Regions from separate parts of the Pseudomonas sp. Teo4 genome, predicted to be linked through region 1. Evidence: predicted binding sites of a transcription regulator. Region 1 holds the regulator's gene; each other region holds the start of a gene.

Evidence for each region. Region 1 encodes sigma-54, which starts transcription at its own class of promoters, with help from an activator protein. Its sites were predicted from a motif close to ANTGGCATNNANNTTGCTNT; they were not measured.
Region 2: a site for sigma-54 is predicted at 2,072-2,091, ahead of PspTeo4_RS01800 (CmpA/NrtA family ABC transporter substrate-binding protein). Genes of this name have one in related genera too.
Region 3: a site for sigma-54 is predicted at 1,665-1,684, ahead of PspTeo4_RS07530 (ammonium transporter). Genes of this name have one in related genera too.
Region 4: a site for sigma-54 is predicted at 1,810-1,829, ahead of flgB (flagellar basal body rod protein FlgB). Genes of this name have one in related genera too.

What each region holds. Positions count from the first base shown of each region.
Region 1 covers NZ_JAXCIL010000005.1:47,574-51,344, reverse strand. The annotation lists gene ptsN (PTS IIA-like nitrogen regulatory protein PtsN) at 1-137, opposite strand, end outside; gene hpf (ribosome hibernation-promoting factor, HPF/YfiA family) at 150-458, opposite strand; gene PspTeo4_RS29085 (RNA polymerase factor sigma-54) at 537-2,030, opposite strand; gene lptB (LPS export ABC transporter ATP-binding protein) at 2,203-2,928, opposite strand; gene lptA (lipopolysaccharide transport periplasmic protein LptA) at 2,929-3,453, opposite strand; gene lptC (LPS export ABC transporter periplasmic protein LptC) at 3,440-3,771, opposite strand, start outside.
Region 2 covers NZ_JAXCIL010000001.1:339,617-343,387, reverse strand. The annotation lists gene rlmKL (bifunctional 23S rRNA (guanine(2069)-N(7))-methyltransferase RlmK/23S rRNA (guanine(2445)-N(2))-methyltransferase RlmL) at 1-105, opposite strand, end outside; gene rmf (ribosome modulation factor) at 666-881, shown strand; gene PspTeo4_RS01805 (quinone-dependent dihydroorotate dehydrogenase) at 980-2,005, opposite strand; gene PspTeo4_RS01800 (CmpA/NrtA family ABC transporter substrate-binding protein) at 2,132-3,346, shown strand; gene PspTeo4_RS01795 (ANTAR domain-containing response regulator) at 3,358-3,771, shown strand, end outside.
Region 3 covers NZ_JAXCIL010000001.1:1,645,276-1,649,046, forward strand. The annotation lists gene PspTeo4_RS07510 (class II aldolase/adducin family protein) at 1-273, opposite strand, end outside; gene PspTeo4_RS07515 (hypothetical protein) at 591-1,034, shown strand; gene PspTeo4_RS07520 (DUF3303 domain-containing protein) at 1,127-1,414, shown strand; gene PspTeo4_RS07525 (hypothetical protein) at 1,438-1,635, opposite strand; gene PspTeo4_RS07530 (ammonium transporter) at 1,817-3,136, shown strand; gene PspTeo4_RS07535 (P-II family nitrogen regulator) at 3,148-3,486, shown strand; gene PspTeo4_RS07540 (hypothetical protein) at 3,655-3,771, opposite strand, start outside.
Region 4 covers NZ_JAXCIL010000001.1:3,227,561-3,231,331, reverse strand. The annotation lists gene PspTeo4_RS14465 (chemotaxis protein CheV) at 1-467, shown strand, start outside; gene cheR (protein-glutamate O-methyltransferase CheR) at 519-1,346, shown strand; gene flgB (flagellar basal body rod protein FlgB) at 1,876-2,283, shown strand; gene flgC (flagellar basal body rod protein FlgC) at 2,286-2,729, shown strand; gene flgD (flagellar hook assembly protein FlgD) at 2,745-3,455, shown strand; gene flgE (flagellar hook protein FlgE) at 3,489-3,771, shown strand, end outside.

The sequences.
Region 1 (3,771 bases):
AAGACGTCTTGCATCTCCAGCTCTGGCACTTGTTCGGCAATGAGGTTGGCGACCTTTTCCAGGGCGCGCTTTTTACTGCCTCCCGGCACGTTCACCAGGGAACGGCCGGGGGTCAGGATGGTTTCAAGTCGGATCATGGATGAGGGGGATCAGCGTGCGGCTGCACCTTGCAGCAGGCTTTGCTGTTTTTCCTTGTGTTTTTTCAGTTGGCGGTCGAGCTTGTCGGCCATGGCGTCGATCGCTGCATACATGTCTTCGTGTTCCGCGTTTGCTACCACTTCGCCACCGGGAATCTGCAGGGTCGCTTCGACCTTCTGTTGCAGTTTCTCGACTTTCAGGATGACCTGCACGTTGGTGATCTTGTCGAAGTGACCCTCCACGCGCTTAAGCTTTTGCTCTACGTAGTCGCGCAGAGGGGAGGTGACTTCTACATGGTGTCCACTGATGTTGACTTGCATACAGCTTCTCCTTTGTTGCCCGTGCATAAAGAGGCAGGTATTGCACCTGCCCCGCAAACGCTTTGGCACATTCAGGGGCTACATCAGTCGCTTGCGCTCGCTCGACGGCGCGATGCCGAGGGACTCGCGGTACTTGGCGACGGTGCGACGGGCTACCTGAATGCCTTGTGCCTCCAGTAAACCAGCGATCTTGCTGTCACTCAATGGCTTTTTCTGATTTTCCGCCGCAACCAGTTTCTTGATGATCGCGCGGATCGCCGTAGACGAGCATTCTCCGCCTTCGGAGGTGCTGACGTGGCTGGAGAAAAAGTATTTCAGTTCGTAGATGCCACGGGGTGTGTGCATGTATTTCTGGGTGGTGACCCGGGAAATCGTCGACTCGTGCATGCCTACCGCTTCGGCGATGTCGTGCAGCACCAACGGCTTCATCGCTTCGTCACCGTGGTCGAGGAAGCCGCGTTGGTGCTCGACGATCTGGGTGGCGACCTTCATCAGGGTTTCGTTGCGGCTTTGCAGGCTCTTGATGAACCAGCGAGCCTCCTGCAGCTGATTGCGCATGAAGGTGTTGTCGGCGCTGGTGTCGGCGCGGCGGACAAACCCGGCGTACTGTGGATTGACCCGCAGGCGTGGGATCGCCTCCTGGTTCAGCTCGACCAGCCAGCGGTCGCTGTCCTTGCGCACGATCACGTCGGGCACCACGTATTCCGGTTCGCTGGATTCGATCTGCGAGCCTGGGCGCGGGTTGAGGCTCTGCACCAGTTCGATGACCTGGCGCAGCTCGTCTTCCTTGAGCTTCATGCGGCGCATCAACTGGCTGTAGTCGCGGCTGCCGAGCAGGTCGATGAAGTCGACCACCAAGCGTTTGGCTTCGGTCATCCACGGTGTGCTGGCGGGCAGTTGGCGCAGTTGCAGCAGCAAGCACTCGCCAAGATTGCGTGCGCCGACCCCGGCGGGCTCGAACTGCTGGATGCGATGCAGGACGGCTTCGACCTCGTCGAGTTCGATGTCCAGCTCTGGGTCGAAGCCCTCGCAGATTTCTTCGAGGGTGTCTTCCAGGTAGCCCTGGTCGTTGATGCTGTCGATCAGGGTGACGGCGATCAGGCGGTCGGTGTCCGACATCGGTGCCAGGTTCAGTTGCCACAGCAGGTGGCTCTGCAGGCTCTCGCCTGCGGATGTGCGGGTGGTGAAGTCCCACTCGTCATCATCGTTGCTGGGCAGGCTGCTGGCGCTGGTCTGGTAGATGTCTTCCCAGGCCGTGTCGACTGGAAGCTCGTTGGGAATGCGCTCGTTCCACTCACCGTCCTCCAGGTTCTCGGCACTGGGCGTGCTTTCCTGGAAACTGTTGTCCTGAACTTCGGCGGCCGGCTTGTTCTCGGCGTTGTCCGCCATCGGGTCGCTGTTGTCGAAGTCGTCGCCGTCTTCCTGACGTTCGAGCATCGGATTGGACTCCAGCGCTTCCTGGATTTCCTGTTGGAGGTCCAGGGTAGAAAGCTGGAGCAGGCGGATGGCCTGTTGCAACTGCGGTGTCATCGTCAGTTGCTGGCCCATTTTTAGGACGAGCGATGGTTTCATGGCAGGGGCTAAATACCTTGTTCGCCGGCGCGCATGCGCCATCCACTACACGAGGGCGCCGGGGCGCCAAATCAAGCAAGTTTTATGCCTTAAATTGTAGCGTTTGCCTAGAGCGCTGTAACAACTTAAGCCTCGTTGAGGCGCTATTGCCAGTGCTCCAGGCGCGCCGAGGTCAGAGCCGGAACTCGTGACCCAGGTAAACCTCTTTGACCAGATCGTTGGCCAGGATGGTCTCGGCATCGCCCTCGGCGATCAGTTGACCATCATTGACGATGTAAGCGGTTTCGCAGATATCCAGGGTCTCGCGGACGTTGTGGTCGGTGATCAGAACACCGATGCCCTTGGCCTTGAGGTGGTGGATGATCTGCTTGATGTCGCCCACGGAAATCGGGTCGACACCGGCGAACGGCTCGTCCAGCAGGATGAACTTCGGTGCGGTTGCCAGTGCCCGGGCGATCTCGACGCGGCGTCGCTCACCACCGGACAGGCTCATGCCGAGGTTGTCGCGGATGTGGCTGATGTGGAACTCCTGCAGCAGGCTTTCCAGCTCCTTGCGGCGGCCATCGCGGTCGAGGTCCTTGCGGGTCTCGAGAATCGCCATGATGTTGTCGGCCACCGACAGCTTGCGGAAGATCGAGGCTTCCTGGGGCAGGTAGCCGATACCGGCACGGGCGCGACCGTGCATCGGTTGGTGGCTGACATCGAGGTTGTCGATGCGCACGCGGCCCTGATCGGCCTGGACCAGGCCTACGATCATGTAGAAGCAGGTGGTCTTGCCGGCGCCGTTGGGGCCGAGCAGGCCGACGATCTGGCCGCTGTCGATCGACAGGCTGACGTCGCGCACGACTTGCCGACCCTTGTAGCTCTTGGCCAGATGCTGGGCTTTGAGGGTTGCCATTTACTCGGCCTTCTTCTTCGGCTGGATCACCATGTCGATACGCTGACGCGGTGCAGTCACGTTGCCACCACGGCCCGCGGTCGCAACCTGGGTCTTGGTGTTGTAGACGATCTTCTCGCCTTCGGTGGTGTTGCCTTCGTTCTCGACCTTGGCGCGGTCGGTGAGGATCACCATGTCCTTCTGCGCCTGGTACTGGATGGTCACGGCCCAGCCTTTCATTTTATCGGGCTTGGCGGCGCTCTGCTGCTGCTCGAAGTAGGCCAGGTTGCCCACCGAGGTCACCACGTCGATGTCGCCTGACTGGGCGCGAGTGATGGTCACGGTGTTGCCTTTGATCATCATCGAACCTTGGGTGATGATCACATCGCCGGTGTAGGTGGCCACACCTTGCTTGTCGTCCAGGTGAGCATTGTCGGCCTGGATGCGGATCGGCTGGTCACGGTCGTTCGGCAGGGCGAAGGCGCTCGCGCTTCCCAGTGCTGCGCTCAGGCTGAGCAAAAGGGGGAGGGTTTTAACGAGCCTCATACTGTCCTCTTACGTTAGAGAGCAAGTCCATCTTGCCTTCTTTCAAATACGCTTTCATTCCTTTGCCCGTAGTCGTGCCACCGGCGCCGTCGATTCTAACGGCTTGCTCGGTCTGCGCATATTGCTTCTGCGGGAACACGGTCATGCGTGAGCTGGTGATGATCATTTCGCGCTGCTTTTCGTCGGTACGGGCAACGCGAACCTGGTCGATCAGTTCGACCTCGGAGCCGTCCGGGTTGACCTCGGCGCGCTCGCTTTGCACATGCCAGGGGTACTCGGTGCCGCGGTACATGTGCAGGTCGGGTTTGGTCAGCAGGG
Region 2 (3,771 bases), on a different contig from region 1:
GGTGTGCTCGCGCACCTCCTCAAGGCCCAGGCCTTTGGCCTCTTCGGCGAGCAGGCCTTCCAGGCCTTTGGGGCAGGTGAGATAAAGTTCGAAACGGTCCGACATGTGTATTCCAGAGCCTTGGGCTAGATAAGTGACGTTGCGACGCATCGCCCCGCCGATGTTTGCCCGAACACCTTTCCAGCAGATGTCCGGGTGGCCTTCCCTGCTCTACATGAGCCGGAAACAGGCCGGGCCGCCTGACCGATCGGCCCCTCGTCAGCAACGAGGACAGCTTAGATCATCAAGCAGTACAAAAAATGCCAGCGCCTTGGGGGCAAATGTGACCCTTCGTCGCATTACTAGATATTTCTGTCATCACACAGCAGCGCTGGCGAAATGACGTCAATGATCGGCAAACGCCGATCATAGCGGCCTTAACCCCAAACAAGGTTGAGTCGCATTTATTTACTTATCCCCTCACCCTCAGAAAGGTTACGTCCTTATGACAAATCGATCATTCACACGGTGACTCGCATTCGTTAGAACTGGTCTCAGGCCGCATCGCAACGAAGCGGCACCTTCAGCTCGCGACGCCGGCAGCGAGCGCACACCGGCAGAAAGACTCTGCCCGGCCTCGGAGAGGCCGACGGGACATTACAGTCAACAAGTGAGGTCTACACCTTATGAAGAGATGTAAGCGTGATCCGTTGGAAAGAGCATATTCACGTGGTTACCAATATGGGGTCACCGGCAAATCCCGCGAGCTTTGCCCCTTTAATCTTCCTTCAGTTCGCCAAGCCTGGATCAACGGCTGGCGTGAAGGTCGCGGTGATAACTGGGACGGAATGACTGGCACCGCTGGCATCCATAGACTCAACGAAAATCACGCCGTTGGCTGAAAGAGGACACTGAATTCGATTTACCATGCGCGCCCTATCCGGGCGGCGGGCTAAGGCCCAGGGGCCCCTTTCAAGGGGCCCTTTTTTATGCCTTCGTTTTATGCACGCGGCATGGCGGCGATGGCATCCACGGCTTCACGAATCAGCGCTGGGCCTTTGTAGATGAAGCCTGAGTAGATCTGCACCAGGCTGGCGCCAGCAGCGATCTTCTCTGCGGCGTGACGGCCTTCGGTAATACCGCCCGCGGCAATGATAGGCAGCTTGCCGGCCAGCTCCCCCGCCAGCACCTTCACGGTGTGCGTGCTCTTTTCCAGCACCGGAGCGCCCGACAGGCCGCCAGCCTCCCCGCCATAAGGCAGCCCTTCGACGCCTTCACGGCTCAGGGTGGTGTTGGTGGCGATCACCGCGTCCATGCCCGATTCGATCAAGGCAGCCGCCACCTGGGCGGTTTCCTCGTCGCTCATGTCCGGCGCGATCTTGATGGCCAGCGGTACGCGCCTGCCATGCTCGACCGCCAATTGCTCGCGACGCTCAGCCAGGGTGTCGAGCAACTGCTTGAGCGAGTCGCCGAACTGCAGGCTGCGCAGGCCGGGGGTGTTCGGCGAGCTGACATTGACTGTGATGTAGCTGGCTTCGCGATAAACCTTTTCAAGGCAGATCAGGTAGTCATCGACCGCACGCTCCACCGGGGTATCGAAGTTCTTGCCGATGTTGATACCCAGCACGCCCTGGTAGCGCGAAGCACGAACACGTTCGAGCAAGTGATCGACGCCCAGGTTGTTGAAGCCCATGCGGTTGATGATTGCCGTCGCTTCCGGCAGACGGAACAGACGCGGCCTCGGGTTGCCCGGCTGCGGACGCGGGGTCACGGTGCCGATTTCGACGAAGCCGAAGCCCAGCTGGGCGAAGCCGTCGATGGCCGCACCGTTCTTGTCCAGGCCGGCGGCCAGGCCTACCGGGTTGGCAAAGTTCAAGCCCATGACGGTCACCGGCAACGCCGCTGGCTGCTTGCACAGCAGGCCGTTGAGACCGAGACGGCCACCGGCGCCGATCAGGTCCAGTGACAGGTCGTGGGAGGTTTCCGGGGAAAGCTTGAACAGCAGCTGGCGGGCCAGGGTATACATGGGCGGGCAAGACTCGCGGTGAGTGAGGGGGCGATTATAGCCAGCGCGCGCCCGGCATGACAGGGCCTTGGCACATGCGTTGCTTCGAAAGCCCGTACAGCCTATTCAGTACGGGCGAGGAACCTTGTGAACACAGTACCCCCGGCAATGCCTCTGGCGTGGGTGAACGGCAGTGATGCGCCGGAAAAGCCCAGCCTCGATATCGGTTTCATGGCCCTGACCGACTGCGCCTCGGTGGTGGTCGCCGCTACCCAGGGCTTCGCTCAGCAATACGGACTGACCCTGAACCTCCATCGCCAAGGCTCCTGGGCGGGTCTTCGCGACAAACTGGTCAGCGGCGAGCTGGATGCCGCGCATTGCCTGTACGGCCTGATCTACGCGGTACACCTGGGGATCGGCGGCGTACCGACCAGCCCCATGGCAGTGCTCATGGGTTTGAACCAGAACGCCCAGGCCATCAACCTGTCGCCCTCCCTGCAACGCAAGGGCGTGACCAACCCTGAAGCACTGGCGCGCCTGGTGCACCAGCATGGCGCACGCCTGACCTTTGCCCAGACCTTCCCCACCGGCACCCATGCCATGTGGCTGTATTACTGGCTGGCGAGCCAGGGCATTCACCCACTCGAAGACGTCAACAGCGTGGTGGTGCCGCCCGCACAGATGGCCGCGCATATCCAGGCGGGTCGAATCGACGGTTTCTGTGTCGGCGAACCATGGTCGGCCGACGCCGTGGCCAAAGGCCAGGGCTTTACCTTGGCAACCAGCCAGTCGATCTGGCCGGACCATCCGGAAAAAGTCCTGGGCTGTGCCCGCGCCTTCGCCGAGCAGTACCCCAACAGCGCCCGCGCACTGGTCAAGGCAATACTGGCCGCCAGTCGCTTTATCGAGCAAAGCCCGGAGAACCGCCGAGGCACGGCGCAACTGCTCAGCGGCAGCGCCTACCTGGACACGCCACTGGAATGCGTCGAGCCGCGCCTGCTTGGCGACTACCAGGACGGCCTGGGCAACCACTGGCAGGACCGCCACGCGCTGCGCCTGTTCGACGAGGGCCGGGCCAACCTGCCTTATTTGTCCGACGGCATGTGGTTCATGACCCAGTTCCGCCGCTGGGGCCTGCTACGAGAAGACCCCGACTACCTTGCCGTAGCCCGCCAGGTGCAACAACTAGACTTGTATCGAGAAGCCGCAAATGCCGTGGGCGTACCCTGCGCCATACCCGACATGCGCAGCAGCCTGCTGATCGACGGCACCCGCTGGGACGGCAGCGACCCCCACGCCTACGCCCGCAGCTTCCACCTGCACGCCCTGGGTGATGCGCCCAGCGCCCGCATCGGTCTGTGAGGGTGACGAACATGCTGCGCATCCTGCTGATCGATGACACACAGAAAAAAGTCGGCCGCCTCAAGGCCGCACTCAGCGAAGCCGGCTTTGAGGTTATCGAAGCCCCAGGGCTGACCATCGACCTGCCCGCTTGCGTCGAAACGGTGCACCCGGACGTGGTGCTGATCGACACCGACTCGCCCGACCGCGATGTGATGGAGCAAGTGGTACTGGTCAGCCGCGACCAGCCACGGCCCATCGTGCTGTTCACCGACGAACATGACCCCGGCGTGATGCGCCAGGCGATCAAGGCAGGAGTCAGCGCCTACATCGTCGAGGGCATCCATGCCGCGCGACTGCAGCCGATTCTGGACGTGGCCATGGCCCGTTTTGAAAGCGACCAGGCGCTCAAGGCCCAGCTGCTGGCGCGTGACCAGCAACTGGCC
Region 3 (3,771 bases), on a different contig from region 1:
CAGCAGGTCGCTGGTGCGCAGCTGCGAGAAGGGCACACCCAGCGGGTTGATCCAGTAATGGTCGGTTTCGATTGGATCGCGGGCGGTGAAGTGGCCGGCCAGGCCCACTTCGAAGCCCAGTTCGGCGAACAGCCGGTAGGAGGCAGCCAGGCGCTGTTTGCGGTGCAGGCGTTCGGCGAGTTTGTCGCTGAAAACAGGTGGAGTGTCGATCTGCAGGCGGTGGTTGTGGCTGGGCAGGCGGGCGACACTGTGGCGCGGTGCGTGTTGACTCATGGCAGTACCTCACGGGGCAATGATCCGTCCTGCCATACCCAAGGGCGCTCGCAGGGGGATGAATCGGGGCCTCCACCGTGCGAGGGGTCGGGTCTGAAGGGACTGTAGCAAGGGGGTAGGGCGGCGAAGAAATACTGTTTTGATCTATTTTTATTATTATTTTTCAGAATATAAATTTGCTCTGATATTTGTAATGCGCATTTTGGCTGGCTGAGCGGTGAGCATGACCACCTATCGGCCAGCTCCCGCATCCTGTCCAGGTCACTAGACTTCATGGGGGGGACAAGATCAACGCACCTCAACTCAGGAGATCTGTGATGAACAGAACACCTTTGATGGCGTTGGTAGTGGTGGTAGGGGCAATTTCCGCTTGCGCGAACAGAGCCGAAATTGTCGATGTCCCCCTCAGTGCTACCCCGCTGAATGCACAGCATATCGCCCGCGCCACACTCAGCCCGGCCGGTGACCAGACCAGCATCCTGCTCACCGTCGGTGGCGTGCCTCAGGACATGGCCGTCCCCAGCCGGCTGGACACCGCTATCTATGCGGGCTCCTGCCAGCAACTGGGCGCAAGCCCCGCGTATGAAACTCACCAGGCCAACAACGTCGACTACCCCTCCATGGCTGCGCGCACCCGGCATTGGGCCCAGGCTCCGGTGGCGCTCCGTGAACTGGCCAAAGGTGAATACGCCTTGCTCGTTCGTACCAGCCCTGCCGATGGCAGCCGCCCATTGTTCTGCGGCGACATCAACGCGGGTTGACCTGTGCATGGCATGGCAGTCGCCCGCCTGTGGCCCCGGTGCCCTGCAGGAGGCGCAGCCGTCAGGCGCCGATCCCGACCAGGAGGTGCCCAATGCTGTACATCATTCACTGGACCATCAGCGCGGAAAATCGCAACGCCGCCATAACGCGCTTCGTCAAAACCCAGGGCGCGCCGCCAGATGGCCTGAAAGTCATTGGCCGCTGGCATGCCATTGGTAGCCACCAAGGATTCGGTGTGGTCGAGACCGATGAGCTGAAGGTGGTGCTTGGGTGGGTACTGGAGTGGAGCGACCTGATGGATATGCAGGTGTATCCCGCACTGACTGACGAGCACGCCGCGCCCTTGCTGATGGCGGCTGCAAGCCGGATAGGTGGCTGAGCACACCTGCGCAGCATTGCGGTTTAGGGGACCGGTTCAGACGTCCGGTCCTCGCCTTGCGCGAAAGCGCTGCCGGACCTTCCGGGCGCCCCAAAGTGGGCTTGCAGCGGCTCCTTGCCGGTCACTTTCAAGCAATTGCGCACCAACAGCAGGCGCTTCGATAAACGCACTTTTCCCGCCGCCGCCAACCCCGCCAAACAAACAGATTTCAATTCAAGCATTTAGCACAATCGTACCGCCGATGTTCAGTTTTGGCAGGTCAATTGCTTTGCCTGCTGGGAAACTAAATTGACCCACAGGAAGATTGGGCGCCGTCCTCACCCAGCTTTTTCTGCGGTTCGAATCCGGCCCGTCTTCCCGACAGCGGGCCGGATAATTTCCCGTCGGTTGGAGGCAACAGGCATGATCCGGTTTTCCCATGTGTGCCGTGGTATGTTGGGTTTTTCCCTTTTGTTCGCCAGTGTCACGGCCCTTGCGGACGAGGCCCCGCCAGCCATTGATAGCGGTGACACAGCCTTCGTCGCAGTGTGTTCGCTGGTGGTGCTGCTGATGACCCTGCCGGGTCTGGCGCTGTTCTATGGCGGCATGGCACGCACCAAGAACGTTCTGTCGATTCTGATGCAGGTGTTCTGCACCGCTGCGTTGATGTCCGTACTGTTCGCGATCTACGGCTACAGCCTGACTTTCACCGACGGCGGCGCGTTGCAGGCGGTGGTCGGCGGCCTCGACAAGCTGTTCATGGTGGGCATCACCAAGGACACGGTAGTCGGCACCATCCCGGAGTACCTGTACTTCCTGTTCATGCTGCTGTTTGCCGCCATTACCCCGGCGATCATCGTCGGCGGCCTGGCCGAGCGCATGAAGTTCGCTGCGGTGATGGTATTCATGGTGGTGTGGTTGACCATCAACTACATCCCCATGGCGCACATGGCCTGGGGTGGGGGCTGGGTGTTCGACCTCGGTGTGCAGGACTTCGCCGGCGGTAACGTGGTGCATCTGAACGTCGGCATCGCCGCGCTGGTAGGCGCCTGGCTGCTGGGGCGCCGCCGTGACTTTGGCACGCCGTCGTTGGCACCGCACAACATGACCATGACGCTAACTGGCGGTTCGCTGCTGTGGGTGGGCTGGCTGGGCTTTTGTGGCGGCTGCGCCCTGGCCGCCAACGGCTTCGCCATGCTGGTGATGGTCAACACCATGCTCGCCAGCTGCGCCGGTGCCCTGGGCTGGATGCTGGTGGAATGGCAGCACCGTGGCCGGCCGAGCATGTTCGGTGCGTTGTCCGGCGCCATCGCCGGGCTGGTGGCGATCACCCCTGCGTGCGGCTACGTGGGCCCCATGGGCGCCATTCTGCTGGGTTTGATCGCGGGCCCGGTGTGTGTCTGGTCGGTGGAAAAGCTCAAACCGATGATTGGCCTCGACGATGCCTTTGATGTGTTCGGCGTACACGGCGTTGCCGGCATTCTGGGCGGCCTGCTGACGCCGGTATTCGCGCTGACCGCCATCGGTGGGCAGAGTTTTGCCGAAGGTCGTGGGCTGCTTGATCAGGTACTGGTCAATGCCGGTGCGATCCTGTTCAGTGTGGTGTTCTCGGGCGCTACCAGCCTGATCGCCTACAAGGTCGCCGGCGCTCTGTGCGGCGGGCTGCGGGTGGATGAAGAAGCCGAAGTGGACGGGCTCGACCTGTCTGCCCATGGTGAAGTCGGCTACAAATACTCCAACTGAGGGCGGTGCCGATGAAACTGATTACTGCAATCATCAAGCCCTTTCGCCTGGACGATGTGCGTGAGGCGCTCACCGAGGTGGGTGTGAGTGGTGTCACGGTCACGGAGGTGAAGGGGTATGGGCGGCAGAAAGGGCACACGGAGGTGTACCGTGGCGCTGAGTACCTGGTGGAGCTGCTGCCCAAGGTGAAGCTTGAAATTGTGGTGGCCGATGGGGTTTGCCAGTTGGCTGTCGAGGCGATCTTGAAGGCGGCGCGTACTGGCAAGATTGGTGATGGGAAGGTGTTTGTTCAAGATCTGGAAGGGATTATCCGGATCAGGACCGGGGAGATGGGGGATGAGGCGGTGTAGCGTGTCCGATTGAGTTTCCATACGGGGAACTGGGGCCGCTTTGCGGCCCATCGCAGGCTTCGCCAGCTCCTACGGGTAGTTACACCTTCAACGGTTTGCACTTCGTGGGAGCTGGCGAAGCCTGCGATGGGCTGCAAAGCAGCCCCAATAATCAAAAGATCTGTCGTATCACCCGCGCACGCGGGCCTTCTGCGGGTCATAGGCCACGGTGCCGAGCGCGACGACCGCGCGGATACGCTTCTGCTGCCCGTCAAGCTTGCCGACCTCAAGCTCAGTACTCACCTC
Region 4 (3,771 bases), on a different contig from region 1:
CCGAGGTGGCTCCGTCGTCCGAATCGGTGTCCGCCGGGGTGATCGATGCCGAAGTGCAGGACAAGGCCGTGCTGCTGCGGGTGCTCACCGTCGACGATTCGTCGGTGGCGCGCAAGCAGGTCAGCCGCTGCTTGCAGACGGTCGGTGTCGAAGTGGTGGCGCTCAACGATGGTCGTCAGGCCCTGGATTACCTGCGCAAGCTGGTGGACGAGGGCAAGCGGCCGGAAGAAGAGTTCCTGATGATGATCTCGGACATTGAAATGCCGGAAATGGACGGCTATACGCTGACTGCGGAGATTCGCAGCGACCCGCGTATGCAAAAATTGCACATCGTCCTGCATACTTCGCTGTCCGGGGTGTTCAACCAGGCCATGGTGAAGAAAGTCGGTGCCGATGACTTCCTGGCCAAGTTCAAGCCGGATGACCTTGCCCAGCGCGTGGTCGACCGGATCAAGGCAACGCATTGAAGCAGCCGGGGGCCAGCTCCCGGCACCAGTGATTGAAAAGAGGCGGCAGTAGTGTCTACGGGTAATTTGGATTTCGAACAGTTCCGGGTATTCCTGGAGAAAGCCTGTGGCATCCTGCTGGGCGAGAATAAGCAGTATCTGGTCTCCAGCCGTCTCAACAAGCTGATGGAGCAGCAGGGCATCAAGAGCCTGGGCGAGCTGGTGCAGCGTATTCAGACGCAACCGCGCGGCGGCCTGCGCGAGCAGGTGGTCGATGCCATGACCACCAACGAGACCTTGTGGTTTCGCGACACCTATCCATTCGAAGTGTTGAAGAACAAGGTGGTTCCGGAGTTCATCAAGGGCAACCCGGGCCAGCGCTTGCGCATCTGGTCGGCAGCCTGTTCGTCGGGGCAGGAGCCTTATTCCATCTCGATGGCGCTGGACGAATTCGAGCGCAGCAACCTTGGGCAACTGAAGATGGGGGCGCAGATCGTCGCCACCGACCTGTCCGGTTCGATGTTGACCAACTGCAAGACCGGCGAGTACGACAGCCTGGCCATTGCCCGCGGCTTGTCTCAAGAGCGGCTGCAGCGTTACTTCGATACCAAGGGGCCGGGGCGTTGGGCGGTGAAGCCGGCCATTCGCAGCCGTGTCGAGTTCCGTTCGTTCAACTTGCTCGATAGCTATGCGGCTTTGGGCAAGTTCGACATCGTGTTTTGCCGCAACGTGCTGATCTACTTCTCGGCGCAGGTGAAGAAGGACATTCTGCTGCGGATTCACAGCACCTTGAAGCCGGGTGGGTATCTGTTCCTTGGTGCGTCCGAGGCTTTGAACGGGCTGCCGGACCATTACCAGATGGTGCAGTGCAGTCCGGGGATCATCTATCAGGCCAAGTGATCAGGTAGGGCGGGTGCTTGTCTTTGGATTTGCGGCGCCTGGTAGATCGAGCGCCGCCCGCGCGGCGCATCGCGAGCAAGGCTCGCTCCTACGTTTGTTTCGGGCCAGTTATGCCTGTGGGAAATGTGCGCGAACGCCTTGGCGCATGGCGCAATATCGAGGCGTACAAACAAGGCGGTCGCGCGCGCCTGTCATAGGCGTTACTGGCCGTAAACAAACGTAGGAGCGAGCCTTGCTCGCGATGCGCCGCGCGGGCGGCGCTCGATCTACCAGGCACCGCATCTCTCCCGACTAACCCTCGTCGCCCCGCCACCTCGCCTCTGACGTCAATTTTTTGTTTTGCCGCTTTTGCCGCCCGGCAATTGCCGCTCAGGCATCTTCAAGCGGAAGCACTTTGCCGCTTTTCTGGCATGCCGCCGCTGCCGAAAATCGCTTAAACCCCGCAAACATGGGCTTTACAAGGTTTGGCACAGCCCTTGCTATACCTTCGGCAACGACACTCCGGTCAACCTTCGAAGGTTTCCCCGACATGAGCATCAGTTTCGACAAGGCACTTGGCATCCACGAAAAGGCGCTGGGCTTCCGCGCCCAGCGCGCCGAAGTGCTGGCCAACAACATCGCCAACGCTGACACGCCCAACTACAAGGCGCGTGACATGGACTTCTCGTCGGTGCTTGCCGCCGAGAGCCAGAAGCAGCAAAGCGGCCGCTTCGCCATGGACCGTACCAACAGCCGGCACATCGAGGCCGAAGGCCTGACCATGGCGGACGACACCTTGAAGTACCGCACGCCCGACATGCCGTCGATCGACCAGAACACCGTGGACGCCCAGGTAGAGCAGGCGAACTACACGGAAAACGCCATGGGTTTCCAGGCCAGCTTCACCCTGCTCAACAGTAAATTCAAAGGGCTGGTTTCGGCCCTGCGCGGAGAGTAACCATGTCCCTGTCCAGTGTCTTCAACATCGCAGGCTCCGGCATGAGCGCGCAGAACACGCGTCTCAATACCGTGGCTTCCAACATCGCCAACGCCGAGACCGTCTCGTCGAGCATCGATCAGACTTACCGTGCACGCCACCCGGTGTTCGCCACCACTTTCCAGAGCGCGCAGAACGGTGCCAGCCAGTCGCTGTTCGAAGATCAGGGCGAAGCCGGGCAGGGTGTGCAGGTCAAGGGCATCATCGAAGACCAGAGCAATCTGGAGGCGCGTTACGAGCCTAATCACCCGGCGGCGAACAAGGACGGCTACGTCTACTACCCGAACGTCAATGTGGTCGAGGAAATGGCTGACATGATCTCCGCCAGCCGCGCGTTCCAGACCAACGCCGAGCTGATGAACACCGCCAAGAACATGATGCAGAAAGTGCTGACCCTGGGTCAGTGATAAGGAATCCAGACCATGGCAGTCGATAGCACCAGCGGTGTGAACCTCAATGACGTCATCGCGGCGTCCGGTGTCACCACCAGCAGCACCAACAAGAGCTCGGCGACCAGTTCGGCGACCGGAAACCAGACGCTGGGCAAGGATGCGTTCCTGCAGTTGCTGGTCACCCAGATGCAGAACCAGAACCCGCTGGACCCGCAGGACAACAGCGAGTTCGTCGCCCAGCTGGCGCAGTTCAGTAGCCTCGAAGGCATTACTTCGCTGAACGAGTCGGTCAGCGCCATCACCAGTGCCATGGCCTCGTCGCAGGCACTGCAGGCTTCCTCGCTGGTCGGTCGTTCGGTGATCGTGCAGAACGACAAGGCGATCGTCGATACCGCCGAAAGCTTCAACGCACAGTTCGTTGTGCCTCAGGCCATCAGTGAAGCGAAGATCACCATCACCGACAAGGATGGCAACACGGTCAAGACCATCGAGCTGGGTGAGCAGAAAGCCGGTTATGGCGACTTCATCTGGGATGGCACCAATGACAAGGGTGAGAAGGTCGACCCAGGCACTTACACCTTTGCCGCCACCACGACGGTGGACGGCCAGGCGGTGCAGATGAACACCTTGTTGCCAGCCAAGGTCACCAGCGTCAGCTTCAACACCACCGGCGAGATGGTGCTGAACCTGGCGGGTGTGGGCAAGGTTTCCCTGTCCGACGTACAAACCATCGGTATCTAAGGCCGACAGAACGGCAAAAAAAGGAGCAACAGCATGTCTTTCAATATCGGCCTTAGTGGTCTGTACGCAGCCAACAAGCAGCTGGACGTCACTGGCAACAACATCGCCAACGTCAACACCACGGGCTTCAAATCCTCCCGTGCCGAATTCGCCGACGTATACGCTGGCGCCAACCGTCTGGGTGTGGGCAAGAACCAGGTCGGTAACGGCGTGCGCCTGGCGGCGATCTCCCAGCAGTTCAGCCAGGGCGACGTCAACAACACCGGCAACGTGCTGGACATGGGTATCCAGGGTCAGGGTTTCTTCATCCTGTCCG